DNA from 4 places in the Micromonospora sp. NPDC047762 genome. Region 2 is predicted to be linked to each of the others. Evidence: riboswitches for the same ligand, from Rfam matches in the RefSeq annotation. Region 2 holds a riboswitch; each other region holds the start of a gene.
What was found. A riboswitch is a leader RNA that binds a small molecule or an ion and turns the genes downstream of it on or off. The one in region 2 is predicted to bind cyclic di-AMP.
Positions count from the first base shown of each region.

Region 1 (7,748 bases), on a different contig from region 2:
AGCGCGTCGAAGGCCAGCGAGGCGCGGCGTCGCGCCTCCTCGGCGGCGGAGCCCACCAGGTCACCCGCCCCGTCGGCGAGGTCGCTGCTGTTCTGGCGGGCCGATCGGGCGGTGTCCCGCACACTGTCACCGGCGTAGCTGACCGCTGAGAGCAGGTGCTCCCATGCCTGGTCCGCGATCCGCTCCGGCTTGCTGCGGCGGTCCAGCAGGTTGGTTCCGAACATCGTGGTTACCTCCTCAGGTGCCGAAGCCGCCGGCCACTTCGGACTTCGGCGTCTTTCCAGCGCGTCACGGTGTCGCCTACCCCGCAGTGCCCCGGGTCAGCCGGACGCAAACCCCGAGCTGCACGCAGCACCGGTAGCCCGGCGCGCCGGGAACCTGCGCGCCACCGAATCAGCGCACCACTGACACGGCGACACCTCGGGCGAAGTCGTCGTCATCGTCGTCATCGTCGCCTCCCCCGCCGAAACCGCAGGCCAGGACGAGGGCGAGCAGAACACCGACGCCGGCCAGCCCGGCAAGTCGCTTGATCATCGAAGATCCTCTCCGTAGCGGTGGTGTCCAGGCCGATGCTAGGGCGCGTCGGCAACCGGGGGGCGCGGGCCGCGCCGGCCGACGGTGGGCGACACGCCGACGGCACACGGGGCGGGCGTACGTCATGGGCCGCATGTCGGGCGCGCCGGTTCCGGACCGCTACCCTGGTTCGGCGGCGGGCCGGTCCCGACTGATCGCCGATGGTCAGATAACGAAAAGTCTTGAGTAATCAGATACTGAAAAGTACGGATATGGGTGGCTTTGTGGGCCCGGATCCGTGAATTGCTCATCCCGAGGGGTGGCGACCGAGGCCGTCAGAGGAATACTCTCGGTCGCGGCCCGCGTACTGATGAGGCGCCCGGGGGACGGGCGGGTGGAGGTGCTCGCGTGAGCCTGTCGATCGTGAAGTCGGTTCTGTCCGGTGGTGTCGTGGAGATCGCCCCGCGGGGTGAGATCGACGTCGACACAGCGTACGAGGTGCGCGAAGCGATCGCAGAGGTGCTGGCCAAGGGCCGCCCGCTGCGCATCGAACTCAACATGAGGTTGGTCACCTTCATCGACTCGGTCGGCATCAGCGCCATGGTCGCCGGCTTCCAGACGGCCGAGGTCAGCGACGTCAAGCTGGTGGTGACCCAGCCGAGCCGGTTCGTGCACCGGCAGCTCTGGGTGACCGGCCTGCTCGGCCTCTTCGGTGCCCCGGAGCCCTACTTCGCCGGCGCTGCCACCCCCGAGGTGCTGCCCGGCGCCTGAGCGCGCCGGGTCTCCCCGTCAGGGTTGCTCGTCCAGACCGGTCAGGTCGATGTCGGTCGCCTCGGTGACCGCTCGGATGGCCGTCACCGACGCGTACCCGGCGGCCAGCAACGCCACGTCCGTGCCCGGCTGTGCGGCCTGCCCCGGCTCCTCCAGCGAGGTACGGACGAACCCGTGGCCGGATTCGGCCACCGTCATCTGCACCTGGCCGAAGCTGGCCAGGGTGCCGCGCCGCACCCCACGCAACTGCCCGTGCGGCAGGTCCGGGGTGTTCACGTTGAGCACGCTCTCCATGGGCGCGGAGGTCAGGCGGGGGAGCAGGTCCAGGGCGACCCGCGCGGCGGTGCCCCAGTGCCGCTCGGCGTCGCGTATCCGGGCTGCGGCATCCACTGCGGCGCCACCGCTCGCGGCCGTCGCCTCGCCCACGGAGAGCACGTCCAGGGAGACCGCCATCGCCCGGCAGCCGTTGCTGGCGGCGGTGAACGCGGCGCCCACGGTCCCGGAGTGCAGCACCGCCCGGCCGGCGTTGGCGCCCCGGTTGACGCCGGAGAGCACCACCGACGGCGGTGGTCCGAACGCCCCGTGCAGGGCGATCAGCGTGATGAAGCCAGGGGACCCGGCGACCCCGTACGTCGGCACCCCCGCCAGGTCCGGCAGCGGATGGTCGTTCACGACGACCCGTCCGTCGCGCTCCACGGCGCTCATCGCGGCACTGGTGCCGCTCGCCTCCTCCATCGGTGCGGCCACGACGACGTCCAGGCCCCGCTGCCTGGCTGCCCAGGCCAGCGCCTGGATGCCCGGCGCGGCGACCCCGTCGTCGTTGGTGATCAACACCCGCAGGGTCATCGCTCGACCACCCGGCCGGCCAACTCGTCCGGGGTGGTCCGCTCCTGTTGACGGCTGTCCGCCGGCACCAGCCGGACCCGGTCCACCAGGCCGGTGATCGAGTCCAGCCGCCCGGTGCCCAGGCCGTGCCGGGTCACGTTCAGGGCGCCAGCGGCGGCGCCGGTGCGAATGGCGGTCCGAATGTCGCCGCCCCTGGCCACGACGGCGGCCACTCCGGCCGTCATCGAGTCGCCCGCGCCGCGTGGGTCGGCGGCCTCCAGCCGGGGCATCTCGACCTGGAACAGCTCCCCGTCGATGAGCGCCAACGCCGGCTGGTCGGCGCGGCTCACCACCACGGTCTCGGCGCCGCCCGCGTGCAACTCGTACATGGCCCGGGTCAGCTCCTCGGTGTCGTCGCTGCGGGCGCGGCCGTCGCGGATCAACTCCTCGTGACTGACCTTGAGGAAGAACACCCCGCTCTCCAGCACCGAAGCGAGGTGATCGCCGGAGAGGTCGACCACCACCCGAGCACCGTTCGCGCCGAGGTCGGCGGCGAAGCGTCGGTACAGGTCGGCCGGTACGAGCCACGGTTCGTTCGGCCCACTGAGGATGCTCACCGAGGCCCGCAGGCCCTCGCCGAGGGCGAGGTTGTACAGCTCGTCGATCTCGTGCCGGCTCAGCGGCTGTCCGGGCACGTCGGCGATCTCCTGCCGGGAGCCGTCGCGGCGATCGTGCACGTACCCGCCGCTGCCGGAGTCACGGACCACCACCTTGAGGTCCACACCCTCGCTGACCAGCAGTGGCTCCAGCACCTGGCCGATCTCACCGCCGAGGGCGGCGCAGAGCACCACGTGGACTCCGAGGGAGAGCACCATCCGGGCCTGCCAGACGCCCTGCCCGCCGGGGTGCAGGTGCAGCTCGGGGTGGTCGTTGGGCTGGTCCACCATCACCGTCAGCTGTGGGGTGGGCGCGAAGACCATCACGTGCCCACTCATCGGTCGTCGCCGTTCATGCTGGCCGCCCTCCGGCACCTTCGGGATATTTCGTACTAACCGACCTTAATGGCGCAGGTGGTGGCAGGTCGTCGCATCAGCCCGGTCCGGCGCGGCGCTGAGGGTCAGTGGGGCGTTGCCAGCCAGACATAGGTACGGGACGATCGGGCGACCAGACGACGGCGGGAGACGGTGTGCTCAGCAGCGATACCTTCAGCTACACCGTCCAGGCCCGGTGCTCACCCGCCGAGGCGGCAGCGTTGCTCAGCGACCTGACCCGGCAGGGCGAGCTGCATCCGCTGATCGTGCGGGTTCGCCGGGTACCGCCCCGGCCCGGCGCCCATGCGAGCTACACGATCAACGACCGGTTGGCGGCCGGTCCGCTGCGCTTCCGGACCACCTACCACGCGGACGTGCTGATCAGCGAGGCCGACGAGATCGTCATGGTGGCCCGCCAGTGGCCGGCCACCACGGTGCGAAACCACACTCGACTACGCGCCGAGCCGGACGGCCTGACCCGCGTCGACGTCGAGATCACCCTGACCGCGCCGAGGCCCCTGTTCCGCTACGCGTTCCGCCAGGCCCAGGCCGCTCACCTCGCCCTGGCCACCCGGCTGGGCGCCGCCCTAGACCGCACCACCAACACCCCGCCCCCCAACCCCTGACCCACCCCGCCCCGTGGCCGACCCCGTGCGGCGCCCCTCGGCGCGCCGATCTTGCACTTTCGGCTGTCGATATCAGTGGGATGAAGCCATATGTCGGCGCAGCAAGTGCAAGATCGCGGGCGCGTAGGGCGGGCAGGGCGGGCAGGGCGGGGTGTGGGGGCGTTAGATCGGGGTTGGCGTGCTGTTGCGGGTCGGGCGGGTGGTGGGACGTCGGCCCCACGGCTTGTAGGTGGAGAGCACTGTCGCGATGACCATCAGGCTGGTCGACACCGCCGGCGCGATGACCAGGTCAGCGCGATCGCGGGCGGGCAGGGCGGCGCCGACCGCTCCGGCGTGACGCAGATTCGGGGTGAGCAGGAACAGCACCAGCCCGACCATCACCGTGGTGAGCACGAGCTTGACCAGCACCCAGCGGTGGCGCAGCAGGCCCCATGGGGTGAGCAGCGAGCTGGCGACTCCGATCAGCCAGACCAGGACGCTCAGCGGCGCGAACAGCACCGTGCCGACCAGGGCCGTGACCGGATAGACCACCGCCGGGTCGGCGCCCCGCTGCACGGCGACGCCGAGGGTGAGCAGCACCAGGTCGGCGCCGAGCCAGCCGAGCGAGGTGACGAGGTGCAGGGTGAGCAGCGCCTTGCGGGTGGTGGGTCGGATCCGAGGCATACCGCGATGCTGCCCGCCGGCCGCGGCCGGGTCGTCCGACGAGCGACGACATCAGGGGTACGCCCGGTGACGTAGCCCGGCCCCGGACGCACGTGATGCCTGTGAGCATCAGTGGCTCACAGGCATCACGACGCGTGGGTCAGTAGACCGACAGGTGTACGTGGTTGGTGTGGTCGGTCGACGGGGTGCCTTGCGCCCCGCTGTACGACTTCCACCCGCTGCTGGGCAGCCAGATCTGCCTGTACCAGATCACGTAGAGCACGGCGAGCCGGTCCGCGTTGCGGATGAAGTACGCGGCCAGGTTGCTGCCGTACGTCTTGTCGCCGCCGGTGGCGTTGCCGCCGAAGCCGTTCTTCTGCGCCGCGAAGTCGCAGGCCCGGCCCTTCGGGTGTTCACCCGAGCCGCTGGGGCGGTGGCACGAGACGTACCGGGTGAATCCCGCGGCCTTGGCCTGGTTGAGCGCGTGCAGGGTGCGCGGGGTGATGCAGCCGTTGGCCGGCGTGGGGTCGTTGACGCTGCACGACTCGGAGGGCCAGGAGCCGTCGGAGTTGCGCGGTGCGGCCTTCGCGTTGGCGCTGGAGGTGCCCCGGTTGGAGCCGGCGTCGGCAGTGGTCTGCGGCTTGGGCGTGGTGGCCACGGTCAGGGCCCGTTCGGCCTGCTCCTTGCGCTTGGCCATCACCGCGACCTGCTTGCGCTGTTCGTTGATCTCGCCGTCCAGGGCGACGCGGGTGCGGTTGGCCTTGTCCTTGGTGTCCAGCAGGTCGCGCAGCACCCGGTCCTCGTTGGCCGCCACCGCGTCCAGCGCGGCCGCCCGGTCCATGAAGCCTTCCGGGGTGTTGCTGTTGAGCAGCGCCGACACCGCACCGAGCCGGCCGGTGCGGTAGGCGACCTCGGCGATCTCGCCGACCTTGCCGTTGCGCTGGTCGATCTCGACCTCGATGGTCTTCAACTGGGTGCCGAGCTGCTTCTGCCGTTGCACTGAGGTGTCCAGGGCGCGCTTCGCGTCCAGGTAGCCCTTGCTGGCCGCCTCAAGCTGGGCCCGCAACGCCGGGGTGCCGCCCTCCTCGTCGGAGTCGGGTGCGGCGGCCCGCAGGCCGGTCGGGGGTGCGGCCGAGGCGGTGCCGGCCGGAAGCGCGACGCCGAGGGCGAACATCGCGACGATCAGGGCCGCCAGTCGGGCGGCGGGTGGTCGTGCTGGTGCCACTGCGCATGTCCTTCCGTCAGCCGCCGACCGGGTTAGCTGACGGGTTCGGGACGGAAGATCCCTACCGCTGACGCGGATACACCCCAGGAACATGGTTCCCCGGTTCGCCCAGGTGGGCGATTAGGCGGCGACCGCCACCGGCGCCGGGAGGGCGCCGCCTGGTGACGGCCGGGACCGAGCCTACCGGTGCGGGTGGGGCCGCTGCAGCCGATGTGACGGACGGTGCGTGCGTCACCACGGAAATCGACGAACCGGTCACCATTCGATGGAGCCGCAGGCTCCAGAAGCGGCGCCGGGCTCGATCTGCAAGGTCGCGTGTTCGATGCGGAAGTCGTCGTGCAGGGCCGTACGTGCCGCGGTGAGCACCGCGCCGACCTCCGCGCCCGGTGCCATGGTCAGGTGGGCGGAGGCCACCTCCATGCCCGAGGTGAGCGTCCAGACGTGCAGGTCGTGCACCTCGACGACACCGGGGACGGCGGCGAGCCGGTCGTGCACGGCGGTCACCTGGAGGTGCTCCGGGGCGGCCTGCACCAGGATGCGGATGGCGGCGCGGGCCAGCCGCCAGGTGCGCGGCAGGATGAACACGCCGATGGCGACCGCGACCAGAGGGTCGGCCCACCACCAGTCGGTGACGGTGATGAGCAGCGCCGCGCCGATGACGCCGACCGAGCCGAGCAGGTCACCGAGCACCTCCAGGTAGGCGCCCTGGAGGTTGATGCTCTCCCGGGCTCCGGCGCGCAGCAGCGCGAATGCGGCGATGTTCGCGAGCAGGCCGAGCACGGCCACCGCGAGCATCGGGCCGGCGATGACCTCATGCGGGTCACCGAAGCGGCGGATCGCCTCGACCACCACGTAGATCGCGACGCCGGAGAGCAGGACGGCGTTGGCCAGCGCGGCGAGCACCTCGAGCCGGTAGAGCCCGAAGGTGCGCTGCGGGTCGCCGGTGGCCCGCCGGGTCGCCGTGATGGCGGCGAGCGCCATCCCGATGCCGAGCACGTCGGTGAACATGTGCCCGGCGTCGGAGAGCAGGGCGAGCGAGCTGGTGTGCAGTGCGACCACCGCTTCGACCACCATCAGGGTGGCGAGCAACCCGAAGGCCGCCCAGAGCCGACCTCGGTGCTGGTGTGCGGCATTGGCGACGGACCCATGGTGGTGGTCATGACCTGCGCCCACGAGAACCACCTTCCGCCGCTGGTCGGGACCCGGTCAAATGTATGCTCACATCGCTATGTGTGCAAGTGTACGGGCAGGGCGTGCCGCCTGCGGCAGTCCGCACACGTCAGCCGGTCGGGTCGATGGTGGTGAGACGCTGGGTGGCCCGGGAGAGCGCCACGTACAGAGTGCGCACCCCGGCGCCCGGATCCGCCCGGATCTCGCTCGGGGCGACCAGCACCACCCCGTCGTACTCCATGCCCTTGGCCTCCAGGCTGGTCACCACCTGCAACCTGGGCGCGCCGAGCGCGCCCAGCCAACCGGCGACCTCGTCCCGGCGGGGGACCGGCGTGATCACCCCGACCGTGCCCTCCACCTCGGCCAGCAGGCCGGCGGCGGCCTCCACGGTCGCGGTCTCCAAGCCCGTCGCGGGCACCACCAGCTCCACCGGCTCGACCCCGGTGGAGCGGACGGCGGTCGGCAGCGGCAGGTCCGGGTAGAGCCGCCGGATCTCCGCCGCCGCCACCGCGAAGATCTCCGCCGAGTTGCGGTAGTTGGTGGTGAGCGTGAAGTCGTGTCGCTTACGCCGGCCCAGCGCCTGGTCGCGGGCCCGGGTCAGCTCCTCCGGATCGCCGGTCCACGCGGTCTGCGCGGGGTCGCCCACCACGGTCCAGGAGGCCAGTCGGCCGCGTCGACCGATCATCCGCCACTGCATCGGCGAGACGTCCTGTGCCTCGTCCACCACCACGTGCGCGTAGTCCCGGTAGTCCTCGGGGCGCTCCCGGGCCGCCGCGCGGGCGGCCCGTTGCCGTTCACCGAGGGTGCTCAGCTCACGGACGCCGCCGGCGAGGTGGAACGGGTCGCGTCGCGCGCGGGCCGGCTGCGCGGGCTTGCCGAGCAGCGCGTCCAGCTCGTCCAGCAGTGCCACGTCGGCGATGGTCAGCCCGGCCGAGTCCAGGTTCC
Region 1 covers NZ_JBIDCQ010000004.1:419,408-427,155, reverse strand. Annotated here, with positions in the region: gene ACGF3C_RS15970 (hypothetical protein) at 1-224, opposite strand, end outside; gene ACGF3C_RS15965 (hypothetical protein) at 394-534, opposite strand; gene ACGF3C_RS15960 (STAS domain-containing protein) at 922-1,284, shown strand; gene surE (5'/3'-nucleotidase SurE) at 1,303-2,130, opposite strand; gene ACGF3C_RS15950 (PfkB family carbohydrate kinase) at 2,127-3,104, opposite strand; gene ACGF3C_RS15945 (SRPBCC family protein) at 3,296-3,766, shown strand; gene ACGF3C_RS15940 (hypothetical protein) at 3,929-4,429, opposite strand; gene ACGF3C_RS15935 (coiled-coil domain-containing protein) at 4,569-5,633, opposite strand; cyclic di-AMP (ydaO/yuaA leader) riboswitch at 5,639-5,770, opposite strand; gene ACGF3C_RS15930 (cation diffusion facilitator family transporter) at 5,889-6,806, opposite strand; gene ACGF3C_RS15925 (HelD family protein) at 6,913-7,748, opposite strand, start outside.
Region 1: linked by a shared signal. The riboswitch ahead of ACGF3C_RS15935 (coiled-coil domain-containing protein) and the one ahead of ACGF3C_RS12320 (C39 family peptidase) in region 2 are both predicted to bind cyclic di-AMP.

Region 2 (7,748 bases):
CGCCGCGCCGAGGAGGCTACGACAGTGCTGGTGACCCTGCCGAGCGCCGGGATCCCGGCATGACGAGCGTCGCCGCGACGTCGGCCGCCCGGCCCGCACCGGCCCCGCCCCGGCTGCCCTCGCTGACCGGGCTGCGGTGGATCGCCGCTCTGCTGGTCTTCGGCTTCCACGCCGGCACCATGCGGATCATCGCCGAGCCGGACTACAAGGCCGTCATCGACGCGCTGTTCACCCTCGGTCTCTCCGGGGTGCAGTTCTTCTTCATCCTCAGCGGTTTCGTGCTGGTCTGGTCGGCCCGCGAGGGCGACTCGCGGCGTACGTTCTGGCGGCGACGGATCGCCAAGATCTACCCGAACCACCTGGTGCTGTTCGTGGCGACGCTGGTGGTCGCCTGGTGGTTCGCCGACCCGGTCCTGCCGGCGGCGGCGTTGGAGAACCTGCTGCTGTTGCAGGCGTGGGACCCCCGCCCGGGCTGGTTCTACAGCATCAACACCGTCAGCTGGTCGCTGTCCTGCGAGTTCTTCTTCTACCTCTGCCTGCCGCTGGCGCTGCCGCTGCTGCGCCGGGCCCGGCCGAAGCTGCTCTGGGCGCTGATCGTCGCGCTGCCGCTGCTGATCCTCGCCCTCTGGCCGGCGCAGGAGTTGGTGCCGGAGGTGAGCCGCTGGTGGTTCACCCAGATCTTCCCGCCGGTGCGGTCGCTGGAGTTCTGGTTGGGCGCGGTGGCGGCCGAGTTGATGCGCCGGGGGCTCTGGCGCGGTCCCAAACTGACAGTGGCCAGCGGGATCTTCCTGGTCACCTGGGTGGTGGCCGCGCAGTGGATCCGCGCCGAGCTGTGGACCACGCTGCTCGCGGTCGCGTACCTGTTGGTGATCACCGCCGCCGCGGACGCGGACGTGCGGGGTCGGCGCTCGCCGTGGCGGTCCCGGCCGCTGGTCTGGCTCGGTGAGGTCTCGTTCGCCTTCTACCTGGTGCACGTGCTGGTGATGACGAGCGTGCTGCGTTGGAGCGGAACCTGGGGGATCGGCTTCGGAGGCTGGCGTGGCCCGGCCGTGGTGCTCGGTTTCCTGGCGGCGAACCTGATCCTCGCCGGGTTGCTGCACCGCTTCGTCGAAACCCCGATGATGCGCCGGCTCGCGCCGCGCCGCGCGGATCGTCCAGCACCCGTCCCGCGACAACGCACGGCCGGCGACGACGACGCGCGAGACCCCGCGAGCATCGCCCGCGGCGAGGTCGACGGACCTGCCCGCGAGGTCGGTCAGGCCGGCGGTCGATCACCGTACGTCGACCTGCGCTGACGGCGTCCACCCTGGTCAAAGGGGTCGGCGCGGCGTGATCCGACACGCCCGTGGTCGATGCGCCCGGGTCGGCGCGAGGCGTAGCGTGGGGACGTGCTTCCGGTCGCGTTCACCTGTCCGCTGTGGTGGGTGGCGCGCTGGGCGACTCGGGTGCTGACCAGCCTCGCCGTCGTCGCGGCCCTGGCGCTCGGCGCAGGCCCGGCCACGGCCGCCACGTCGACGCCCGGCACGGGGCCCACGTCGAGCGTGGTGCCGACCACTGTCGCCGGTTCGCTGGCGGCCTCCTGCCGACACGCCGCGCCAACGGGGTCAACCGTCATCAACGCCGGCCGTGCGCAGGGCGACGATGGTGCCGACGCCATCGGGTCGGGGGCACACAGCGCAGCCCGTCCGGCCCCGGCGAAAGCCACCGAGGAGTCGGTCCCGACCTGGTCGGTCGACGCGCCGGTGGCGCTCCCCGGCGATCAGGGCACCATCGCGGCCGGCGTGCCGCCGGCCAGCGCGGCCGAATCTGACCGGCTGCTCCTCGCCGACCGTGCGAGCGGTCGGGCTTCCCGGGCCCCACCCGGGCGCTGAGCCACCGGGACGACCGTCCCGCCGCCGCGCCCTGTCGACCCACCCGCTCCCTGACCCGCCGACCCGTGGCCCGCCGTGGCCCGCTGGTCGGCGCGGCTTTCCATCGCACTGCTCTCTCCCCGAGGTGCCGACCATGGAGACCGTCGTCTTCTACCAGTTCGTGACCGAGGTGCCGCGGGCCGCCGCCATCTGGTCGACGCTGTTCCTGCTGACGCTGGGCCTGCTCACCGTGCTGGCCGCCCGCCCCGAACGGGCCCGGCCGACTGGCGACCCGGTCCCGGCCGGGCCCACTGCCCAGGAGTTGGCCGCCGCCGAGGCCGTCGACAGGCGCCGCTACGCCGAGGAGGTGGCCGTTGCCGCGGCCCGCGCGGCCACCACGGCCAAGCGGCGGCGTGCCGCCTGGCTGGCCGCTCAGGAACAGCTGGAGCAGGCCTGGATCGGGTACGACGAGGCGGACGCCGCCGCGCGTCGCTTCGCTGGCGCGGGGGCACTGCCCACCCCGCAGACCCCGCACACCCCCGCCGAGTACGCCGCCCGGGAACGTTATCTGCACCGGGCGGCGATGGCGGCGTACTGGCGGGGCGACCTGACCATGGCGCAGCTCGGCGACGTGTTCGGGCACCGGCGCGGCTGGGATCCCCGGCGACACCCGGTCGAGCAGGAGGTGCTGATCAGCCGGGTGATCCGGGATGCGCGGTCGACCGACTACCAGGTGGCCGCCGATCGTGAGCGGGTCGCCTGGCGCGACGCGGAGTTGGCCGCCGAGTCGGCCCGTGCCCTCGCCGAGGAGGCGTACGCGGCGGCGGCCCGGCTCCGCCCGACCCCGGTCCCCGCCCGCCGCACGGTCGCCGGGGCGTTGCGTCCCGCCGTCGTGGCACTGTGGCGCCCGGCCCGGGTGGGTTGAGCCCAATCCGTTATGTGAGGCCGGTCACCCAATCGCAAAATCGGACGTCCGGCGCGATCGACGGGATTGTTCCCGCGATTGTGGCCGCGTTCTTTGCGGCCTGTCCGGTTGTCGCCCGTAGGCGTCGCCGTAACTGGTTGTCCCATCGAGTCACATCATCGGCATTACGCGCAGAAATTGTGGCGCCAATTGGGGTTTACGCAGGTGAACCTGGCTTGGCAGGGCGTTGAGACGCCAGTAGTGTCGTCCCGTCCGGTGCGGTAACCGATCGCAAGACGCGACGCCGCATCGACCCGCTTAATCGTGATCAACGAACCGGGGACCCACCAGTAAGTCCGGGGTGAATCCGCGAGCCACGGCCCGCGGTAGGGCGTCTTCCCGCCCGAATCCGTCAGCTAACCCGGTAGGCGGTGTCGGAAGGAGTCCCATCCTCGTGCAGCACCTTTCCACCCCTCGGTTGTTCCCTCGCCTCCACGGCGCGGCGGTGCACCCGCTCATTCGTCGCGTGACGGTGAGCTGACCCCCGGGTCATCGCCTTTCCCGCCCGGCCGATCCGGGCGTTCCCCTGAGCGGTTCACACCCGCGGACCACGGTCCGCGCGCTGGCGCCTGCCCGGATACCGGTCCGGCCCCGGTGTGCCGCTCTCCCCCCGATCCGTGGAGGACCCCGTGAAGCACACCCTGCAGCGCCAGCTCCGTCGCCTCGCCACCGAGCGCCCGTACCAGATCGTCGCCGCCTCCGCCGCAGCCCTCGCGATCGCCACCACCACCGGCGCCCTGCTCACCACTGCCGACGACGCCCCGGCCGGCCAGCGCACCGCGACCACCGTCGCCGAGATGCGCAGCGACGTCGCCGCCTCCCGCAGTGAGGCTCGGGACGCGTCCCCCTCGGCCAGCGCCGCGCCGACCACGGCCGCCCCGGCCACCAGCGCCGCGTCGCCCGCCGCCAAGGCCAAGAGCAACCCCGACCTCACCCGTAAGCCGACGCCGCCGAAGCCCCCCGCGACGAAGGTGCTCGACTACGACTACGAGGCGCAGAACACCTACTACAACTGCGGCCCGGCGGCCACCCGGAACGCGCTCAGCGCCGCCGGCATCGACCGCACCCAGGAGGAGCTCGGCGCCGAGCTGGGCACCACCGAGATGGGAACCAACTCGGCCGCGGACACCACCCGGGTGCTCAACGCCGAGGTGAAGGGCTCCCCGTACCGGACCCGGATGTTCCCCGGCGCGCCCAGCCCGGCCCAGATGGACCGGCTCCAGGCCGACGTGGTGAAGGCCGTCACCGACGGCCGGGGCGTGGTGGCCAACGTCGTCGGGGACGCCGTCGACACCAACGGCGGGTGGCACTCCTACGGCGGTGGGCACTACATCGCCGTGGTGGGCTACAAGGACAACGGTCGCACCGTGCGGATCGCCGACTCGGCGAACCCGGCCGACCCGTCGTACTGGATCACCACGATCGACCTGGCCAACTGGATCACCAGCCGGGGCTACTCCGCCTGACCCGGGCACCCTGACCGCCGCGGGCGCCGTCTCCCACAAGGGGCCGGCGCCCGCGGCGTTTGTCCGCCCGGCCCGCCATCGACGGCCCTCGTACCCGACCGTGAACCGTGGGAGACTGCGGCCGTGGTGGATGAAACGGGTGGTCACACCGGCCGCGGGCCGGTCCTGCTGCTGCTGCACGGCATGGGAACGACCGGGGACGTGTGGTTGCCCTGGGCCCCGTACCTTGAGCAGCACTGGCCCGGGCGGTGGCTGGCACCGGACCTCGCCGGCCACGGCTGGGCGTCGCCGCTGCCCTCGTACTCCTTCGCGGGCTTCGCTCAGCAGATCGCGCGGGCCCTCGTCCCCGACGACCGGCTGGTCGTGCTCGGGCATTCGCTGGGTGGGGTGGTCGGCCTGGCGCTGGCCGCCCGCGACGCCGGAACGCCGGTGGACGCCGTGGTCGGGCTGGGCATCAAGGCACTCTGGTCACCCGCCGAGCTGACCCGCGCCGCCGAGCTCGCCGTCCGACCGGTGAGCTGGTTCGCCACCCGCACCGAGGCGGCTCGCCGCTACCTGCGGGTCGCCGGGCTCACCGGTCTGGTCCCGCCGGACCACCCGGTGGTGGAAGCCGGGCTGCGCCAGGTCGACGGCCGGTGGCGCCTCGCCATGGACCCGGCCGCCTTCGCCGTCGGCGAGCCCGATCTGGCCGTGCTGCTGGCGGCGACCGACGTGCCGGTGGTGCTGGCGCGCGGGGAGAACGACCCGATGGTCACCGACGAACAGCTCAAGGAGTACGGCGTACCGGTCGCCACGCTGCCCGGTCTCGGACACAACGCGCACGTGGAGGACCCGGCGGCGGTGCTGGCGCTGCTGGACCCGTACCGCTGAGCGGCTATGCCGGTGCGGTCGCGGTGAGCGCCTCGGCCGGCGCCAGCTCCCGGCGGGCGGCGGCCAGGAACGCCTCGGCGTACGACTCGGCCGGGAAGTCACCCAGGTAGCGGCGGCGGGTGGCCCAGCGGGCCTCGGCCAGCGGGTCGGTGTCCAGCAGGGCGGTCAGCACCTCGTCCACGTTGGACATGTCCCGACGCAGCACGTAACCCGACCCGGCCAGCGGGAACCGCTCCACGAACCGGTCGCCCTCGTCGCCCATGTCGGTGACCGCGTACGGCTTGCCGGAGTAGAGGAAGTCCGAGATCACTCCGGACACGTCGGAGACCAGCGCGTCGGCGGAGTTGACGCACTCGGTCAGGCTCAGCTCCCGAGCCGCCGCGCCGACCATGTGCTGGCGGCCGGTGCGGGCCCGGTCGGCGACGAGCAGTTCGGTCAGGCGGCCCAGTTGCCGGGCCGAGGCCGGGTTCTGCGTGGTGTACGGGTGGGCTCGCAGGATCACCGTCGCGCCGCGTTCCAACAGTCGGCGCAGCAGGCCTTCGGCCACCGGTAGCGAGCAGTAGTCGGCGTCGGCGTGGTGCCCGGTCCAGGTCGGCGTGTAGAGCACCGTCGGGTGCGCCAACCCTCGTGCGGGCTCCGGGCGCACCTCGATCGACTCGACCTGTGGACGACCCACCACGACGAACTTGTCGGCCGGGATCTGCACTCCGGCGCGGGCGTACCTGTCGATCGCCGCCTGCCCGGCCACGAAGATCCGGTCGAAGATCCCCGACACCGGGTTGGCGCTCGGCGCCTTGTCGCTGTCGCCGTGGTGCAGCTGGATGTGGGTGAGCTGGGTGAAGCGGACGCAGTGGCTGTTCTTCGCACCGTGGTTGACGTAGAAGGCCGCCCGTAGGCTCGGCACCAACGCCTGGTCCATCGCCGCCAGGGTGGGGCAGTAGACCACCGGCGCGTCGGTGGCCGCCGCGATCGGGGCCAGGAACTCCGGCTCACGCAGCACGACCAGGAACGGTCGGCCGATCCGTTCCAGGTACGGCAGCCACATGGTGACCTGGTATTCCGAGCCGGGAGGCGCGGAGAAGTAGAGCAGGAACTCCGGCTGGTGCCGGCGCAGCGCGGCGGCCACCGACCCGCCACCTGCGCGTGGCCGGAACCGTCGCCGGGCCAGGTCCAGCGCGACCGCACCGGCGCCCGCCCCGACCAGCAGGCTGGCGGTCAGGGCCACACCGGCCGGCAGGGCGAGCGCGGCGGCGAGCGCCAGGGCGGCGAGCAGCCCGAGCAGGGCCGTGCCGAGCCGGTCGGCGATCAGCGGCGTCCAGGCGCGAACCGGCAGGTTGGCCGTCCGGATCTCCAGACCGCCGGCGGTGCGCAGCGGCCCCACCAGCAGCACCAGACCCAGCAGGACCAGCCCGGTGGCGACCAGCGCGAGGTCGAGCCCGTCGTCCAGCCGCCGGGAGTAACCGACCAGGATCGCCGCGGCGATCAACGCGGTCTCCGCCACCAGGTCGGCGCCGGGCCGGATCCGCTGCTCGGCGGCCGAGGCGGCCAGCGCGGCGACTGCCAACGCCAGCCCCCAGCCGGTCGCGCCGGTCAAAGCCAGCACGACGAAGGCCAGCACGGCCAACCCGGTGGTCAGGCACCGGGCGGCCAGCTTTCGGACCAGGTCGCCGCGCATGTCGCTCCGTTCGTGGTTCCGCAGCCGTCGGCGTCAGTTGGCGGACGTCGCGCCGGCCGGTGCCTCGACCCGACCCGGCCCGGACTGTGCCGGCACGCTCGGCGTGGGCCCGTCACCGGGTGCCCGGCGTACGTCGATCACCTGACCGGTCAGGTCGGAGATCAGCACGTCCAGCGACGACTGGGCGACGGCCTCAGCGGCGAGCAGGGTGTGCTCCGGCTCCTCGCCGAAGGCCCGCGTCCGCATCGGGGTGGCGGTGCGCTCCGGGTTGATGCAGTTGACGCGGACGCCCACGTCGGCCCACTCGTCGGCGAGCGCCTGGGTGAGGTTGACCAGGGCGGCCTTGGTGGCCGAGTAGAGCGCGTAGCGGGCCCGGCCCCGGGTGTAGGAGCTGGAGGTGTAGAGCAGCAACTGGCCCTTGGTCTGCTGGAGGTACGGGAGGGCCTGGCGGGCGATGGTCACCGGGCCGACGAAGTTGACCTGGAGCAGCCGGTCCATGGTCTCCTCGTCCATCTCGGCGAGGGCGCCCTTCTCCAGGATGCCGGCGGTGACCACCACGTGGTCGATCCGGCCGGTGGCCTGGAAGGCGGTCGTCAGCGCGGCCTCGACGTCCTCGGCCCGCTCCACGTGGGTGCCCGTGCTGGAACGGCTGAACGGGAAGACCTGGGCGCCGTAGCGACGGGCCAGCTCGGTCAACTCGTGGCCGATGCCGTAGCTGCCGCCGAACACCACGATGGTCCGGCCGGTCAGCTCCTCGCTGTAGCTGCGGTGGTCGGTCAGCCGGGGGGCCTGCGCGGCGGCGAGCTGGAAGAGCTTGTCCGCCAGGTGCACGTCGACCGGGTGGGTGACCTTGATGTTCTCGTCCGAACCGTCGATCACCTTGATCGGGGTGCCGGGAAGGTAGCGCAGCACCACGCCGCAGT
Region 2 covers NZ_JBIDCQ010000003.1:318,532-326,279, forward strand. Annotated here, with positions in the region: gene ACGF3C_RS12305 (acyltransferase) at 60-1,295, shown strand; gene ACGF3C_RS12310 (hypothetical protein) at 1,389-1,871, shown strand; gene ACGF3C_RS12315 (hypothetical protein) at 2,005-2,775, shown strand; cyclic di-AMP (ydaO/yuaA leader) riboswitch at 3,060-3,200, shown strand; gene ACGF3C_RS12320 (C39 family peptidase) at 3,432-4,280, shown strand; gene ACGF3C_RS12325 (alpha/beta fold hydrolase) at 4,404-5,150, shown strand; gene ACGF3C_RS12330 (CDP-glycerol glycerophosphotransferase family protein) at 5,155-6,825, opposite strand; gene ACGF3C_RS12335 (bifunctional cytidylyltransferase/SDR family oxidoreductase) at 6,859-7,748, opposite strand, start outside.

Region 3 (7,748 bases), on a different contig from region 2:
CGGCGGCCGCCTCCAGGTAGATGTTGCCGGCGCCGTCGCTCCGGGTGATGTCGAAGCGGAACGGGTGCGTCATCCCGGGCATCCCCGCGTCACCGAGGAAGAGCGCCCAGATCGACCAGCCGAACGCGGCCAACGTGCCGAGCGACACCAGCGTGTCCATTGAGGCCGCGCCGTGCCGCAGGTTGGTCCAGGCGGCCCGGTGGAACGGCAGCCCGCCCCAGACCACCACCGGGGCGGCCAGGGTCAGCGACAGCCACTGCCAGTAGTCGAACTGCCAGGCCGGGACCATGGCCAGCAGGACCACCGGCACGCTCAGGGCCACCGACACCCAGAGCCGGGTACGCGGCCCCCGCAACGGGTCCACCGGGGGTTCCGCGCTGGGCGGGGCTGGCAGCGCCGCGGTGTAACCGGTCTTCTGCACGGTCCCGATCAGGTCGTCCGGCGTGACGCCGTCGGCGTACCGGACTGTCGCCTTCTCGGTGGCGTAGTTGACGGTGGCGCTCACCCCGTCCATCCGGTTGAGCTTCTTCTCGATGCGGGCGGCGCACGCGGCGCAGGTCATCCCGCCGATCGCCAGTTCGATCCGGTTCGGCGCCTCGGGCAGCGGTCTGCTGGTGGTGGTCATCGTCTGGTCCCGTCAGTCGTGTCCGTGCCCGGGGGTGCCGTGGTCGGCCCCGCCGGTCGGTGCGGGCCCGCTCGGTTTCGGGGCGTCTCCGGTCGGGGCGGCGCCGGCGACCACTGTGAACTCGGCGGTGTGCACCCTCCCGCCGTGTTGGAAGTCGAGGTAGAGCCGGTAGCTGCCGACCGAGGGCACCTCGGCGAGGAAGGTGACGGCCGGACCGGGCCGGGTGCGCCCGTCGCCGGGTGCCCCGTCCGGGTGCACGTGCAGGTAGGCCAGATCACCCTGACGCAGTGCCACCAGGTGCCCGTACGCGCCCAGGTAGGGCTCCAGGTCGGTGACCGGCTGCCCGTCCCGGCTGACGGTCAGGGTCAGCGACGACGTCCGACCGGGCTGCGGCGCACCGGTCAGGGTGACCGTGTAGCCGTCGACCGTGGTGCTGGCCGTCGGGGCGGGCAACGGCCGTTCGGTCAGCTCGCCGGGGACTGTCACGTCCACGCCCAGGGTCAACGGCTCACCCCCGGTCGGGGTGAAATCCGCGAACGCCCGCCACTGCCCGGGGCCGGCCAGCGGGGTGTCGACCCGCCAGGTGCCGTCCGCGGCCAGCTCGGGGTGGACGTGGCGGAAGCCGGAGAGGTCCCGACGGGCGACGATCAGGTGCATCTGCTTGTCGTGCGCCACGTCGTACCGGGTGACCGGGCGGCCGTCCGGGCCGGCGATCCGGAAGGCGAACTCGTCGGCCGGGGCGTCGACCGGTTCGAGGGTGTAGCCACGTTCGGAGACGAGCAACCCGCCGGGCAGCCGATCGCCCGTCCCGCCCCGCTCGTCCGCCGTCGGGGTGGTGGCGGCATCGTCGTGCCGGCTCTCGGCGACCGGGGCGGGGTCGACGACCCGGCCGATCCCGTAGGCGGCGCCGAACACCGCCGCCAGGCCGACGGCGAACCCGGCCAGTTTCGTCACGGTACGCACGCCGGCCCGCCGATCACGCGTCGACGAGGTCGTAACCGGCCTCGTCGACGGCGGCCCGGACGGCGGCGGTGTCCAGCGGCTGGTCGCTGCTGACGGTGACCCGGCCGGCGGCGAGGTCGACCTGGACGTCACGCACACCCGCGATGGCGCCGACCTCGGCGCTCACCGCGCTGACGCAGTGCCCGCAGGTCATGCCCTGCACCTGGTACGTCGTGTCGACCATTGGATCGTCTCCTTCGTGGTACCGGTACCCGGTGGGGGTATCTCAACAGAACCGACCGTACCATACCCCCTGGGGGTACGCTATCCTGGTCGGTATGACCGCACCCACCCCGATCCGCGGATACACCGCCAGCAAGGACCAGCTGCTCGCGCGGCTCCGCCGCGTCGAGGGGCAGGTCCGGGGCATCGAGAAGATGGTCGACGACGACCGCTACTGCATCGACGTGCTCACCCAGATCTCCGCCATCCAGGCCGCCCTCGACAAGGTGGCCCTCGGGCTGCTCGACGGGCACGCCCGGCACTGCATGCACGAGGGCGCCGCCGAGGGTCGGGCCGACGAGATGGCCACCGAGATGATGGCGGCGGTCGGCCGGCTCATGAAGCGCGGCTGACCGCGCTCAGTCCGGCGCGGGATCGAGACGGACCCGGCGCAGCAACTGAGCGTTGAGCGCCACCACGATCGTCGACGCCGACATCAGCACCGCGGCCACCGCCGGGCTCAACGCCACGCCCGCCCAGGCCAGCACCCCGGCGGCCAGCGGCAGCGCCACCACGTTGTAGCCGGCCGCCCAGGCCAGGTTCTGTCGCATCTTCCGGTACGACGCCCGGGACAGCCGGACCACGGCCCCCACCCCGCGCGGGTCCGAGGATGCCAGCACCACCCCGGCGGACTCGATGGCCACATCGGTGCCCGCGCCGATCGCGATGCCCACGTCCGCCCGGGCCAGTGCCGGCGCGTCGTTCACCCCGTCACCGACCATCGCCACCACCAACCCCCGCCGCTGGAGCTCGGCCACCCGATCGTCCTTCTCCGACGGCAGCACCTCGGCGAAGACCTCGTCGACGCCGGGCCGGAAGCCGAGGTCGGCGGCGACCGCCTCGGCCACCGGCCGGGCGTCACCGGTGATCATGGCGATGTTTCGGACACCCTCGGCACGCAACTCGGCGACAGCGCGCCGGGCCTCCGGACGCACCTCGTCGGTCAACGCGAACGCACCGAGCACGGCGTCGGGCAGCCGCACCAGGTGCAACACCGCGGCACCCCGCGCCGACCACCGCCCGGTCGCGGCCTCCAGCTCCGCCGGGAGCGAAAGGCCCAGCTCGCGCAGCAGCGCCGGCCCGCCCACCGCGTACTCCGTACCGTCGATTGTCGCCTTCACACCGCGGCCCGGCAGCGACCGGAACCCGGCTGCCCGGGCCGGGCCGCCACGGCCGGCCGCCGCCACTATCGCCCGGGCCAACGGATGTTCGCTCTCCGACTCGACGCCGGCCGCGATCCGCAGCACCTCGCTCCGCTCGACGCCGGACGCCGTCGCCAGGTCGGTCACCCCGTGCTCGCCCCGGGTCAGCGTGCCGGTCTTGTCGAAGAGCACCGCGCCGACGGTCCGCATCCGCTCCAGGGCCAACCGGTCCTTGACCAGAATCCCGGACCGTGCGGCGAGCGCGGTGGAGAGCGCGACGACCAGCGGGATGGCGAGACCCAGCGCGTGCGGGCAGGCGATCACCAGGACGGTGACCGCACGGACCACCGCCTCGTCGGGCTGACCGAGCGCGGTCCAGACCAGCACGGTCAGCACGGCGGTGCCGGTGGCCAGGTAGAACAGCGCGGCGGCGAACCGGTCGGCCAACAGTTGGGCCCGTCCACCGGAAGCCTGGGCCTGCGCGACCATCCGCTGGATGCCGGCGAGGGCGGTCTGCTCACCCAACGCCTCGACGCGCACCCGGATCGCCGAGTCGGTGGCGACGGTGCCGGCCACCACCCGGTCGCCAGTCGACCGGGCGACCGGCCGCGACTCCCCGGTGATCATCGACTCGTCCAGCTCGGTGCCGCCCTCGACGACACGGCCGTCCGCCGGCACCCGACCGCCCGGCCGGACCAGCACCACGTCGCCGATCCGCAGACCGGTCACCGGCACGGCCTCGACCCGCCCGTCCGCCGCCACCCGTTCGGCCTCGTCCGGCAACAGCGCGGCCAGCGCCGCCAGCGCTCCCCGGGCCTGTCCGATGGCTTTCATCTCCTGCCAGTGCCCGAGCAGCATGATGGTGACCAGCGCGGCCAACTCCCACCAGAAGTCCAGGTCGAAGACGCCGACGCTGGTCGCCAGGGACGCGGCGTACGCGACGGTGATCGCCATCGCGACCAGCAGCATCATCCCGGGCACCCGGTCCCGGACCTCCCGGACCGCACCGACCAGGAACGGCCAACCGCCCCACCAGAACACCACCGAGCCGAGCACCGGGCCCACCCAGCCCCGACCGGGGACGACGTCCCCGGTCAGGCCCAGCCGGCCCGACACGAGATGACTCGTCAGCACCACCGGGACGGTCAACACCAGGCAGACCCAGAACCGGCGGCGGAACATCGCCGGATCGTGTCCGGCGTGCTTGTCGTGCCCGGAATGCTTGTCGTGCGGCACGGGTTCGGCGCGTCGCGGTCGGTCGGGGTGGGGCGGTGACGGAGCGGGCATGGCTCCAACATGCCGCCCCGGAGACCGCCGCGCGAGCGGTTCGGCCGCCCGACACTCCGCCACGACCTGCAACCCCCGGAGGGGCTGGCTAGCATCTCCCACGATGGCCCTCCGAATGCCGCTGCACAGTCGGGCACCGGCGCCGCCACGTCGTGGCGGTGCCCCCGGCCGACCGGGCCGAGCACTGACCGTCCGTGATCAAGCGGTCGTCAGGCAGCGATCCGCCCCGCCGTCCGCCGCGTTTCCACCGCAACGGTGAACCGCCCGGCCCGCTGACCCGTATTCCGCACCGGATCGTTGGGAGTCTCACCTTGGCCGCCGACCACACTCACCCCGCTCCGTCCGCCCCGCCTCGGGTGCGACGGATCCTCGTCGTGACTGTGGTACCCCTCTTCGTCGCCACCGTGCTGGCCGCGGTGCTGCTCTGGCCGCGCGGCGGGTCGCCGCAGACCGATGGTGGTGCAGACGTGCCGCGCTACCCCGGCACTGTCACCCGGGTGGTGAGCGAGCCGTGCCCGCCGGCGCCGTCGGTCCCCGAGGGCACACCGAGGGTCGGCGATGGGCGGTGCGGCACCGTCGACGTGCGGGTGGACGATGGGCCGACCGCCGGCCAGCAGGTACGGACTCCGGTGCCCGACGGGCCCGGCGCACCCCGGGTCGAGGTCGGCGACGAGGTCGTCCTGGTCGAACTGGCCGATCCGATCGATCCCACCGTCAGCAACTGGAACATCGCCGAGCATCAACGCGGCACCCCGATGGTGTGGCTGGCGGTGGTCTTCGCGGCCGCGATCGTCGCGTTCGGTCGGTGGCGGGGTCTGGCAGCGCTCGCCGGGCTGGCCGCCAGCTTCGCCATCCTGCTCACCTTCGTGCTGCCGGGCATCAGCGCGGGCAGGTCACCGCTGCTGGTGGCGGTGGTCGGCGCGGCCCTGATCATGTTCGTGGTGCTCTATCTGACCCACGGGGTCACCGCACAGACGTCGGTCGCGGTGCTCGGCACCCTGGGCAGCCTGGTGCTGACCGGCGTGCTCGCCACGATCGCCACGGCCGCGACCCACCTCACCGGCTTCGGCAGCGAGGACGCCACCACCCTGTCGATGTTCCAGGGCGACGTGGACCTGCACGGTCTGCTGCTCGCCGGCATCATCATCGGTTCGCTCGGGGTGCTCGACGACGTGACGGTCACCCAGGCGGCCACCGTCACCGAACTGGCGAACGCCAACCCCGGGCTGACCCGGTTGCAGCTGTACCGTGCCGCCACCCGGGTCGGCCGCGCGCACATCGCCTCCACTGTCAACACCATCGTGCTGGCGTACGCGGGCGCGTCACTGCCCCTGCTGCTCCTGCTCACCGCCGACTCGCGGCCGATCGGGCAGATCCTCACGAGTGAGTTCCTCGCGCAGGAGATCGTCCGCAGCGCGGTCGCCACCCTCGGCCTGATCGCCGCCGTGCCGCTGACCACCGGGCTGGCCGCTGTGGTGACCGCGGCCGGGGGTACCGATGCCACGGCTCCCTCCGACGCTCCCGCGCCCCGGCCCCAGCCGGACCGCAGCGAGGCACTGGCCGCACTCAGCTCACCGCGAACGGCCGGCTCCGACGAGCCGGACCGGACGCGGACCGCACCCCCATCCGAGGCCACCGACCGGTGGCCGGAGTCGAACAGGAGCACGGATACGGCATGGTGACACTCCTCAGCGTGACCAGATCGGGCATCCACCCTGAGAACCGCGTCACTGGTCACTCAACGCTATGGCGAAATGACGCTTTTGGTCGGCATCCAGGCATAGCTCAGCCGGTCGACTCTCGGGTAACCTCGCTGCCGGTTACCGATGAAGGCGCGAAGCGGCGCCTGCGGTGCCACCGCCCAATCGCCAACCGGCGAGCCGGGGACCCAGGTACCTGGGGTGAATCCGCGTCAGCGGTAGGGGCCACTTCCGCCCCGAACCCGTCAGCTAACCCGGTCGGCGGTCGACGGAAGGGAACATTGTGACGGCACCCCTACGCCGCTGGTTGACACCCGTGGTGGCCGTGATCGCCGCACTGACCGTGTTCGCCGGGCCGTTCCCGGCGCACGCCGCCCCGACGAACCCCACACCGTCCGGGCACGAGGAGGACGGCGAGCCCAAGCTGCTCAACGACGTCATCGAGCAGGCCAACCGTGACTATTCCGCCGCGAAGTCCAAGCTGGACAAGTCCAAGAAGCGGCAGAGCGAGTTGGCGGCGGAGGTCAACCGCGCCAAGGCCGAACTGGACGCGTTGGCCCCGCAGGTCGGGCAGATCGCCGCCCAGGCGTACCGGACCGGCCGGATCGGCGCGGTCGCGATGCTGCTGGAGAGCGACGCGCCCGACTCGTTCGTCCAGCGCGCCGGGCTGCTCGACGAGATCAACATGGTCAACGAGAAGAAGCTCTCCGAGGTCAACGAGGTGAAGGCCCGCGCCGAGCAGGCCAAGCTGGCCCTCGACACCGAGGTACGCGAGCAGCAGAAGCAGACCGCCCTGATGGCGAAGCGCAAGAGCGAGGCCGACAAGGCGCTCTCCCTCGTCGGCGGCAAGGGTTTCACCGGCGGCCTGGTGGATGCCACCTCCAAGGTCGCGAAGATCGGCCCGGGTCGCACGGCCGACGGTGACTGGAAGCCCCAGTCGTGCAGCGAGAAAGACCCCACCACGTCCGGCTGCGTCACGCCGCGCACGCTGCACGCGTACAAGGAGGTCAAGGCGGCCGGCTTCAACCGGTTCGTCGGCTGCTACCGCCCCGGCGGGCCGTGGGAGCACCCGAAGGGCCGCGCCTGCGACTGGTCGCTACAGAAGAGCGGGTTCTCCCCGTGGCACAACAACGACACCCGGACGTACGGCAACAACGTCGCCGCGTTCCTCATCCGAAACGCCGACCGGCTCGGCATCTACTACGTGATCTGGAACCGGCAGATCTGGTTCCCGGCCACCGGCTGGAGTTCGTACAGCGGGCCGTCGAACCACACCGACCACGTTCACATGTCGCTGCTCTGACCCGCCCGATCCCCGTCGAGGGCCGTTCCGCGTGACGCGGAGCGGCCCTCGTCGCGTCAGACGGTGGCAGGCGCGGCCGGGTCGGTCGATTCGGCCGGGGTCGCGAAGCCGGCCGGCACGGCGGCCACCTGGCGTACCGCTCCGGCTGCCAGCCGGTAGGACACGCCCACCACCGCGCACCGCCCCCGCGCCACCTCGTCGGCCAGCACGGGCGACTGCCCGAGCAGCGTCTCGACGGTCTGTGCGATGTGGATGTCGACGATGCCGTCGATGTCGTCCACGCCCTCGTCCGCGGCCCGGCGCAGGCTGGGCAGCACGGCGTCGACCACGGCGCGCAGATGGCCACTCGGCGCGGTGCCGGTCGCGGCGGACTCCCGGGCGGCCTGCACCGCACCGCAGGAGTCGTGACCGAGCACCACCACCAGCGGGGTGCCGAGCACTGTCACCGCGTACTCGACGCTGCCGAG
Region 3 covers NZ_JBIDCQ010000001.1:340,040-347,787, forward strand. Annotated here, with positions in the region: gene ACGF3C_RS01630 (heavy metal translocating P-type ATPase) at 1-625, opposite strand, end outside; gene ACGF3C_RS01635 (hypothetical protein) at 638-1,588, opposite strand; gene ACGF3C_RS01640 (heavy-metal-associated domain-containing protein) at 1,602-1,811, opposite strand; gene ACGF3C_RS01645 (metal-sensitive transcriptional regulator) at 1,906-2,202, shown strand; gene ACGF3C_RS01650 (heavy metal translocating P-type ATPase) at 2,209-4,278, opposite strand; gene ACGF3C_RS01655 (YibE/F family protein) at 4,590-5,960, shown strand; cyclic di-AMP (ydaO/yuaA leader) riboswitch at 6,127-6,257, shown strand; gene ACGF3C_RS01660 (hypothetical protein) at 6,262-7,281, shown strand; gene ACGF3C_RS01665 (carbonic anhydrase) at 7,338-7,748, opposite strand, start outside.
Region 3: linked by a shared signal. The riboswitch ahead of ACGF3C_RS01660 (hypothetical protein) and the one ahead of ACGF3C_RS12320 (C39 family peptidase) in region 2 are both predicted to bind cyclic di-AMP.

Region 4 (7,748 bases), on a different contig from region 2:
CCGAACGAGCTTCGCCGAGGTCCGGTACATCGCCTCGGTGTACCAGGTGCCCTGCGCCGCGAAGCCCTCGTGTTCCAACCCGATCGACTTCGCGTTGACGTACCAGTTGCCGGCGTGCCAGCCGACATCCTTCGTCTTCACGTGCTGGGCGATGTGCCCGTCGACCGAGCGGAGCGAGTAGTGCCAGCTCACGTAGGTCGGGTCCTGGACGAGTTGCAGGGTGGTGGCCCAACTCGCCTCGGTGTCGTGGATGACGATGTACTCGATCTTCTGCCGCGCGGGCCGGTCGGAGAGGTCGTGGTTGCCGTAGTCCCCCTCGCCGAACGCCTCGTAGGGCGCCGGGATCCACTCGCAGGAGATGGTGCGGGGGCACTCCACCCCGTCCGGGCGGGCCAGCCGGCGCAGGCCCAGCCGGTCCAGCCAGGAACGTTCGGGCCGCACCGTCCGGGCCGGCAGGGTGATCCGTTGGCCGTCGTCGGTCACCCGGGCTTCGCCCGCGCCGATGGTGGTGAAGACCTCGTCGGCGAAGGCCGCCGCGGCGTCGGCGCTGTCCGCGCCCGAGTAGCGGGCCACAGCGCCGTACCAGGCCGCCGGGTCGGTGTCCGCGCCGACCGGCGCGCCCAGATCCCTCTGGTACGCGGCCAGCAGCGCGGCCCCACCCCGGATGTTGAGGCCCGCGTCGGTACGCAGTGCCTCGGGGGCGGCGCCGGTCAGCGCGGCGGCGGCGTCGACGGTCTGCAACGCGGCGGTGGACGGGGCGGGCGCCTCAACCGGTCGGGGCGCGGGCACCCGGGCCGGCCGGGAGCCGTCGCCGCGCGGGTCCTCGGCGCCGGCGTCGTGGTGAGCGCGTCCGGGTAGGGCGGCCACGTGCCGCACGTCGGTCAGGTGCATCGGGCCGTAGCCGCCACTGGTGCTCGGTGTGCCGGCGTTGGTGTCCCAACGGGACTCCAGGTAGGAGACGCCGAGCAGCACGACGGCCGGTACGCCGTACTCGGTGGCCGCGTCGGCGTACTGCTGTTGGCGGTCGGTGGTGGGCGCGGCGGCGGCCGGGCCGGCGGAGAGTGGCACCGTTGTCGCGGCGGCGACCACGGTGGCGGCGAGCAGTGCGCGCCAGCCGGTCGACAGGGTTGGATGGTGCATCGAACCCCCTAGATTCTCGCGGAGTGAGGTCAGGTCACCATCGCGCCGTCCGGGAGCTCGCGTCAATACCTTTCCATCTATCGAAGTGTACGGAAAGAATTCTTCACACACGGTCGGTGACCTCGTCCAATCCGTACGGAGTGTCACGGCCGCACGGGTTGCGGATCGGTAACGGGCGTCTCTACTCTGGTCATTTGTCGGCCCGACAGCAGCTCCGCCCACCCCGGGCGGTAACGGACCGACACCGCCGAGTCGTTTCCGAGCGAACCGGGGACCCAGGTCCCTCGGGGTGAATCCGCAGCCACTGCGGTAGGGCGCCGACTTCCCGCCCGAACCCGTCAGCTAACCCGGTAGGCGGTCAGGAAGAAGGAGTACGGAACCCCGGTGGCACTCCATGCCCCGCGGCCGTCGTCCGAGCGGTCGGCATCAGCCGGCCCGGCGTCGATCGTGCCGCGCCCACGCTGGTCCCGCTTCACCACCGCACTCGCCGCGCTGGCCGGCGTCGCCGTCGTTCTGACCGGCAGCGCCACGGCGGCCCACGCCGACCCCTCCGTCGCCGAGATCGAGCGCCAGATCGACGCCGACTGGAACAAGCTCGAACCGATCATCGAACGGCACAACGCCACCCGCATCGACCTCGCCGCGAAGCGCAAGCAGGCAGACGCCCTGGCCGCCCGGATCACTCCGCTCGAGCGCCAGGTCGACGCCGCGATGGACAAGGTCAGCGCCCTTGCCGTACGCGCCTACATGGGTGAGAACGTCTCGACCGTCAACGCGATGCTGGGCAGCCGGTCGCCCAGCGAGGTGGTCGGCCAGCTCGAAATGCTCGACCGCTTCGCGCACGACCAGCAGAAGGACGTACGCCAGGTGGCCGACCTGCGCGACCAACTGGCCGCGCAGAAGGCGCCACTGGACGAGATGGTGGCCCAGCTGACCCGCACGGAAGCTCAGCTGGCGGCGAAGAAGAAGCAGATCAACGACGAGATCGACCGCCTGCAGAAGCTGCGCCTGAAGGTGTACGGCAGCGGCGGCGGCGGTCCGCTGCGCCCGGCGCCCTGCCCGGGTAGCTACCCCGGCGGTGCCGCGGGCACCGCGGTCAAGTTCGCCTGCGCGCAGATCGGCAAGCCCTACGTCTGGGGTGCCGAGGGTCCGAACTCGTACGACTGCTCCGGGCTGATGCTGGCCGCCTGGGCGAAGGCTGGCGTGTCGCTGCCGCACAACGCCGCCGCGCAGAGCCGGGTCACCAAGAACGTCAGCAAGGGTGACCTGCGCCCCGGCGACCTGGTCTTCTACTACAGCGACATCCACCACGTCGGCATGTACGTCGGCGGCGGCTGGGTGGTGCACGCCTCGCAGGCCGGTCAACCGGTCAAGATGAAGAAGGTCGACGACGGCCCGATCCACAGCTATGGCCGTCCAGGCTGACCCAGTGTGACCGAAGGGCCCGTCGCGATCTCCTCGCGGCGGGCCCTCGTCGTTCTGGTCCTAACGGGTGGGCCAGGTGCGCCAGTGCTGCCAGGCGCGGCTGGGTGTCGGCCCCCGCTGGCCCTGGTAGCGCGAGCCGTAGACCACCGAGCCGTACGGGTGCTCGGCCGGCGAGGAGAGCCGGAAGATGCAGAGCTGCCCGATCTTCATGCCCGGCCACAGGGTGATCGGCAGGTTCGCCACGTTCGAGAGTTCCAGCGTCACGTGACCGGAGAAGCCCGGGTCGATGAAACCGGCGGTGGAGTGCGTGAGCAGCCCGAGCCGGCCCAGGGAGCTCTTGCCCTCCAGCCGGCCGGCGAGCTGGTCACCCAGGGAGATGACCTCCAGCGTCGAGGCGAGCACGAACTCCCCCGGGTGCAGCACGAACGGCTCGCCGTCGGGGACCTCGACCGCCGAGGTCAGGTCGTCCTGCTGCATGGCCGGATCGATGTGGGTGTAGAGGTGGTTGTTGAAGACCCGGAACAGCCGGTCGAGTCGGACGTCGATGCTGGAGGGTTGGACCAGGGTGGGCTCGAACGGCTCCAAGCCCAGCGTGCCGGCCTTGATCTCGGAGACCAGGTCACGGTCGGAGAGCAGCATCGGACCACCATAGCCGCGTTGCCAAAAGTGGCCGGATTCGGTGCTGGACCAGCGCGTCGAGGTCGCTGCTCGTACATTTGTTCGATAGAATGCCCACATGGCTTCCTGGTCCGAATTCGCCGCCGACGAGCCCCGACTCGCCGACGGGATCCGCGTTCTCCTTCAGCAGTACGGGCCGGGCTTCGGCTATCTGGCCACGGTCCGTGCCGACGGTGGGCCCCGCGTCCATCCGGTCTCCCCGGTCATCACCGCCGAGGGGCTGTTCTGCTTCATCATCGACTCGCCCAAGCGCCGCGACCTCGAACGTGACGGCCGTTACGCGCTGCACTCGTTCCCTGCGGAGGAGAGCGACGACGAGGCGTACGTGGCAGGTCACGCCCGCCCGGTGACCGATCCGATCCGGGTGGCGCAGCTGGCGCAGAGCGCCCGGGCCGAGCCGCAGGTCGACTGGCGGCTCTTCGAGTTCACCGTCGACGTGGCCATGCTCACCCGCCGCGAGCAGCACATCGCGGGCATTCCGGGTCTCGGGCCGAGCCGGCCGGCCGTTCGGGTCTGGCTCGACCCAAACGCCCAGTCGGCGGTGGCAGCGCCCCTCGCCGTCCCGCAGACGCGCCCGACCCTCCTCAGCCGTGACGTGCAGTGCACGGCCGCCTGACCACACGACCGGAAGATCATCGGTGCCGGCTCCGTCGTGACGGAGCCGGCACCGATGCGTACGCCCGCCACGCCCGGCGAGCCGCCACTCCCGCATGATCCACTCGACTTCAGCGAAACCGCGGTATCCCGGCGCTCCGGATGCCCCGACTTCCAGGAAACCGAGTCGATCACCCCGGCCGACCCGAGCGGCACGGTCCGCGGACACCTGCGGTCACCGGGGGTGCCTGGGTGCACGGGCTCGATGACTCGGGTACAGTGGTGCCGCTTGCGGGTGTAGTTCAATGGCAGAACATCAGCTTCCCAAGCTGACAGTGCGGGTTCGATTCCCGTCACCCGCTCCACGATGAAGGCCCAGGTCAGGACATGTTCCCGACCTGGGCCTTCATCCATTCCAATCGCTTCTTGCGCTTGCCGTGGGTGGTTGCACGTCAGGAGCGGCACCCGACAACGGATGTACCGCCCTGCCCCGCGCGCCTTCTGCTGATTCACAGTCAGTACGTCGGTCACCTGGTTAGCTGACGTGACGGTCGCCCGTCACCCGCTCCCCGATCGAGGCCCTGGCCGCTGTGACTGCCGTGCCAGCCGGCGCAGGTGGTGTGGTGCCAAGCGGGAACTCGAAGACGGTGCGCCAAGGGCTGATGTCCGGTGTTCCGGCGATGAGCCTGACTCTGTCGATGGCCGCGTTGATCGGCAGGTACGTGGAGATGGTTTCTGCGGCGTGGTTCAGCGTGGGCTTGGCGGCGTCGTGACCGATGGTCAGGTGCGGCACCACATCGCTGTGCGCCCCGGCATAGGGGGGCGCCTCGGGAAACTGCTGCCACACGGCCGAGGTGAGCTCCCGGAACGGGCGAGCTGGCTGCGGAGCAAGCCAGACGACCGTGTCACCGAACCAGCCGACGTCCGTCAGTGCGACGTCGAACCGAGGGATCCCGGCAATGGTCTCGCGCAGTACGGCCAAGACCTGCTCATCGAGCTGCTGCGGGGGCAGGAACGGGTAGAGGACGGTCACGTGCGCTGGCACCCCCCATCCGGCGGCCCGGTCGAGCGATGCCCGGAAGGGGCCCACCGCCTCCTCGGCCTCGGGTATCGGCACGATGAGCGCCGTCTGTGTCGGTTCCATCCCCACAGCTTTCCGCCACGGTCGGTGCCGGTCCACTGGATTCACCACCCGCCAGGAGGCCCGCACCCCCCAGAGGTCGGGCAGTAGGAGGCGTGGTGGGTAAGCGCCCGTTCTCAGTCTCGGGACCGCATTCGGGCAGCGAGGAAGGACGGCCGCTCGGTGAGGCGGGCGTAGGCCACGTTGCCGGACGGCCTCTACCGGTAGTCGGCGAAGATGCGACGTTCCACGCCATCGACGGTTACCGGGCCACCATGCGGAAGAATCCATTGTGGCTTGGTGTGGCCGAACGGCACCCCGAGGCAGACGACCGCCTCGGGGTTGTAGCGGGTCACCACGTCGACGACCGTGTCGCGCTGCTGCTCGCGAAGTCGCGCCCGATCTGCGGCCGGGGGTCGACGGGTGTGGTCGGAGACCGGCGGACGGGCGACCAGGACGGCGTCGACGGCGCTGAGGAGACCGCGTTCACCCAGTGATCGGACGATCCAGCCGACCTCGCGGGCGGGGAGAAGCTCCTCCGAGGTTTCGATGATCAGCACCCCGCCGTTCAGGACCTCCGGGGGGAACGGGAAGCGTCCCGCCGTCAGGATCCACTGGATGACCTCCAGGCAGCCACCCCAGGTGCGGCCGGTGACCGCTCGGGCCGGCCCGTGCCAGCTCCACGGCTCCGTCGATTCGCGCTCTCCGAACGACTTCAACGCCTGCGGATCTGCCCAGTCGACGCCGATGTCCTCGGACTCACCCGGGTCGGTGATCTCCAGACGTTCCCCGGTGAGCAACGCCGCTCGCAGCGACCGGACGTGGACGTCGTCGACGGCAGGCCCGGGGCCGAGGTGCACCTGGGAGGACCCGCCGTAGAAGCTGGCGATGCCGAGTCCCCAGAGCCAGTGGTGCAGGTTGGTGTTGTCGCTGGTGCCGAGGAACGGCTTCGGGTCGGCACGGGCCAGGTCGGCGTCCAGGTGAGGAATGACGGTGATCTGGTCCTCACCGCCGATGACGGCGAGAATGCCGCGTACCCGGGGGTCCGCGAAGGCGGCGTTGATGTCCGCCGCACGCGCTGCCGCGGTCGCACCCACCTGGCGGGTGGTGGGGTATTCGACAGGTACGAGGCCGGTCAGGTCGGCAAGCCGTCGCATGGCCTGCTCGTGGATCACCGGAAAGGCACCGGCGGCGGCGAAGGACGGTGAGAGGACCGCGAGGTGGTCCCCGGGACGCGCCTTTCGGGGACGAACAAGCTCATGCTCCATGTCGAGATCCAACAGGTGCGTCGGTCCGTACGCGACTCATTTCGGCCCATGCCTGAGGCGTTTCAGCACCAGCGCGTGGATGCCTAGGCCGCTCTCTCGGCAGCGAAGTAGGGCTCGGCCGCCTCCAGTCGGGGCACCTCAACGCCCAGCCTGCGCGCCTCCGCCAGGGTGTCGCGGCAGACCGCGCGCAGCTCCTCGGGGTTGGCGTGGGCTTCCATCACCAGGCGCATCGGCGGGAAGTGCCTGAACAGCCAGGCCATCACCGGTGCGGCCAGCCAGACGGGCGCGGTGAAAGGAAGTAGCTCGCTGCGGTGCCGCCGCAGATCAACGCCGCGAGCCTCGACGAGCCGCAGGAGTTCGCGGATGGCGAGGATCGCTTCGCGTATGTTGCCGGGCGTCAGCTTGGACAACGAGCCCTGCTTCAGGCTCTGTGTGTGCAGGCCCGCGTTCTGAACGAAGTGGATCGACAGCCAGCCACGGAAGTCGGAGCTCTCCTGGAGCCTGAACCCCGCCTCGCGAAACACCTGGCGCACGGCCCGCTCGCGTTCGGTCGGCGGCCGGTCGAGAGTGCCGAAGAAGACCACGGGCAGCAGAGCCCCATGCAGCACACCGTCGTCGCCGAAGCCGCCGCCAGCCCCGGGGAAGCCCCAGGCCACCTGGTCAGCGGGAAGGTGTTCGGTCGCGGTCATCGGCTCGACCCAGAGGTTGTTGAAGACGAGCACAGTGGCGTTGCCCACGCGCGGCCCCAGGAAGGCCGCGGCCTCCGCGAAGTTGTAGTGCTGCACGCTCAGCACGATCAGATCGAAGTCATGGTCCGGCTCCAGTGACTCGCGGTAGCGCACCGGCCACCTCTCGGCGACGCGCTTCCCCCACGGCCGTCGCCGGGCGTCGAGCAGGTCGAGATCAATCGCATCGCCGTACGCTGCCGCCCGCCCCGGCCGGACATAGAACTCGACGTGGTGCCCGGCCCGTTCCAGGGCCCACCCGTACGTCGCGCCGATGACGCCCCGGCCGAACATCAAGATCTTCACGCGGCACCTCGTACCCTATAATCGGAGACTGTCTCCGGTTCTAAAAATATGGAGACAGTCTCCACTTGTCAACCTGGAGCCCCACGTGACCGATGCCAAGCCACTGCGCGCCGACGCCCGCCGCAACCGGGACGCCCTGATCGCGAAGGCCCGCGAGCTCTTCGCCAGCGGCTGCTTCAACCTGCGCTTCGACGACTTCGCCAAACTCGCTGGCGTGGGCACCGGCACGCTCTACCGCCACTTCCCCACCCGGGAAGCCCTGGCTGAGGCGGTCTACCGCGAAGAACTCACCGCGATGTGCGACCGCGCCTACGAGCTGCAGGCCACCCTCCCCGCCGACGAGGCGCTGGAATCCTTCCTGCGCGGCTTCGTGGAGCACCTGCACCGCCACGAGGGCCTCGCCCGCACACTCGCCACGCTCATGGCCACCCAATCGGGCGCGCTGGCAGAGGGTGCCCAAGCCCTGGGCCAGGTGATCGACGACCTCTTGGC
Region 4 covers NZ_JBIDCQ010000001.1:836,187-843,934, reverse strand. Annotated here, with positions in the region: gene ACGF3C_RS04150 (N-acetylmuramoyl-L-alanine amidase) at 1-1,140, opposite strand, end outside; cyclic di-AMP (ydaO/yuaA leader) riboswitch at 1,376-1,511, shown strand; gene ACGF3C_RS04145 (NlpC/P60 family protein) at 1,525-2,565, shown strand; gene dcd (dCTP deaminase) at 2,626-3,204, opposite strand; gene ACGF3C_RS04135 (pyridoxamine 5'-phosphate oxidase family protein) at 3,302-3,859, shown strand; tRNA gene ACGF3C_RS04130 (tRNA-Gly) at 4,129-4,202, shown strand; gene ACGF3C_RS04125 (2'-5' RNA ligase family protein) at 4,373-4,981, opposite strand; gene ACGF3C_RS04120 (LD-carboxypeptidase) at 5,176-6,114, opposite strand; gene ACGF3C_RS04115 (2-dehydropantoate 2-reductase N-terminal domain-containing protein) at 6,309-7,244, opposite strand; gene ACGF3C_RS04110 (TetR/AcrR family transcriptional regulator) at 7,342-7,748, shown strand, end outside.
Region 4: linked by a shared signal. The riboswitch ahead of ACGF3C_RS04145 (NlpC/P60 family protein) and the one ahead of ACGF3C_RS12320 (C39 family peptidase) in region 2 are both predicted to bind cyclic di-AMP.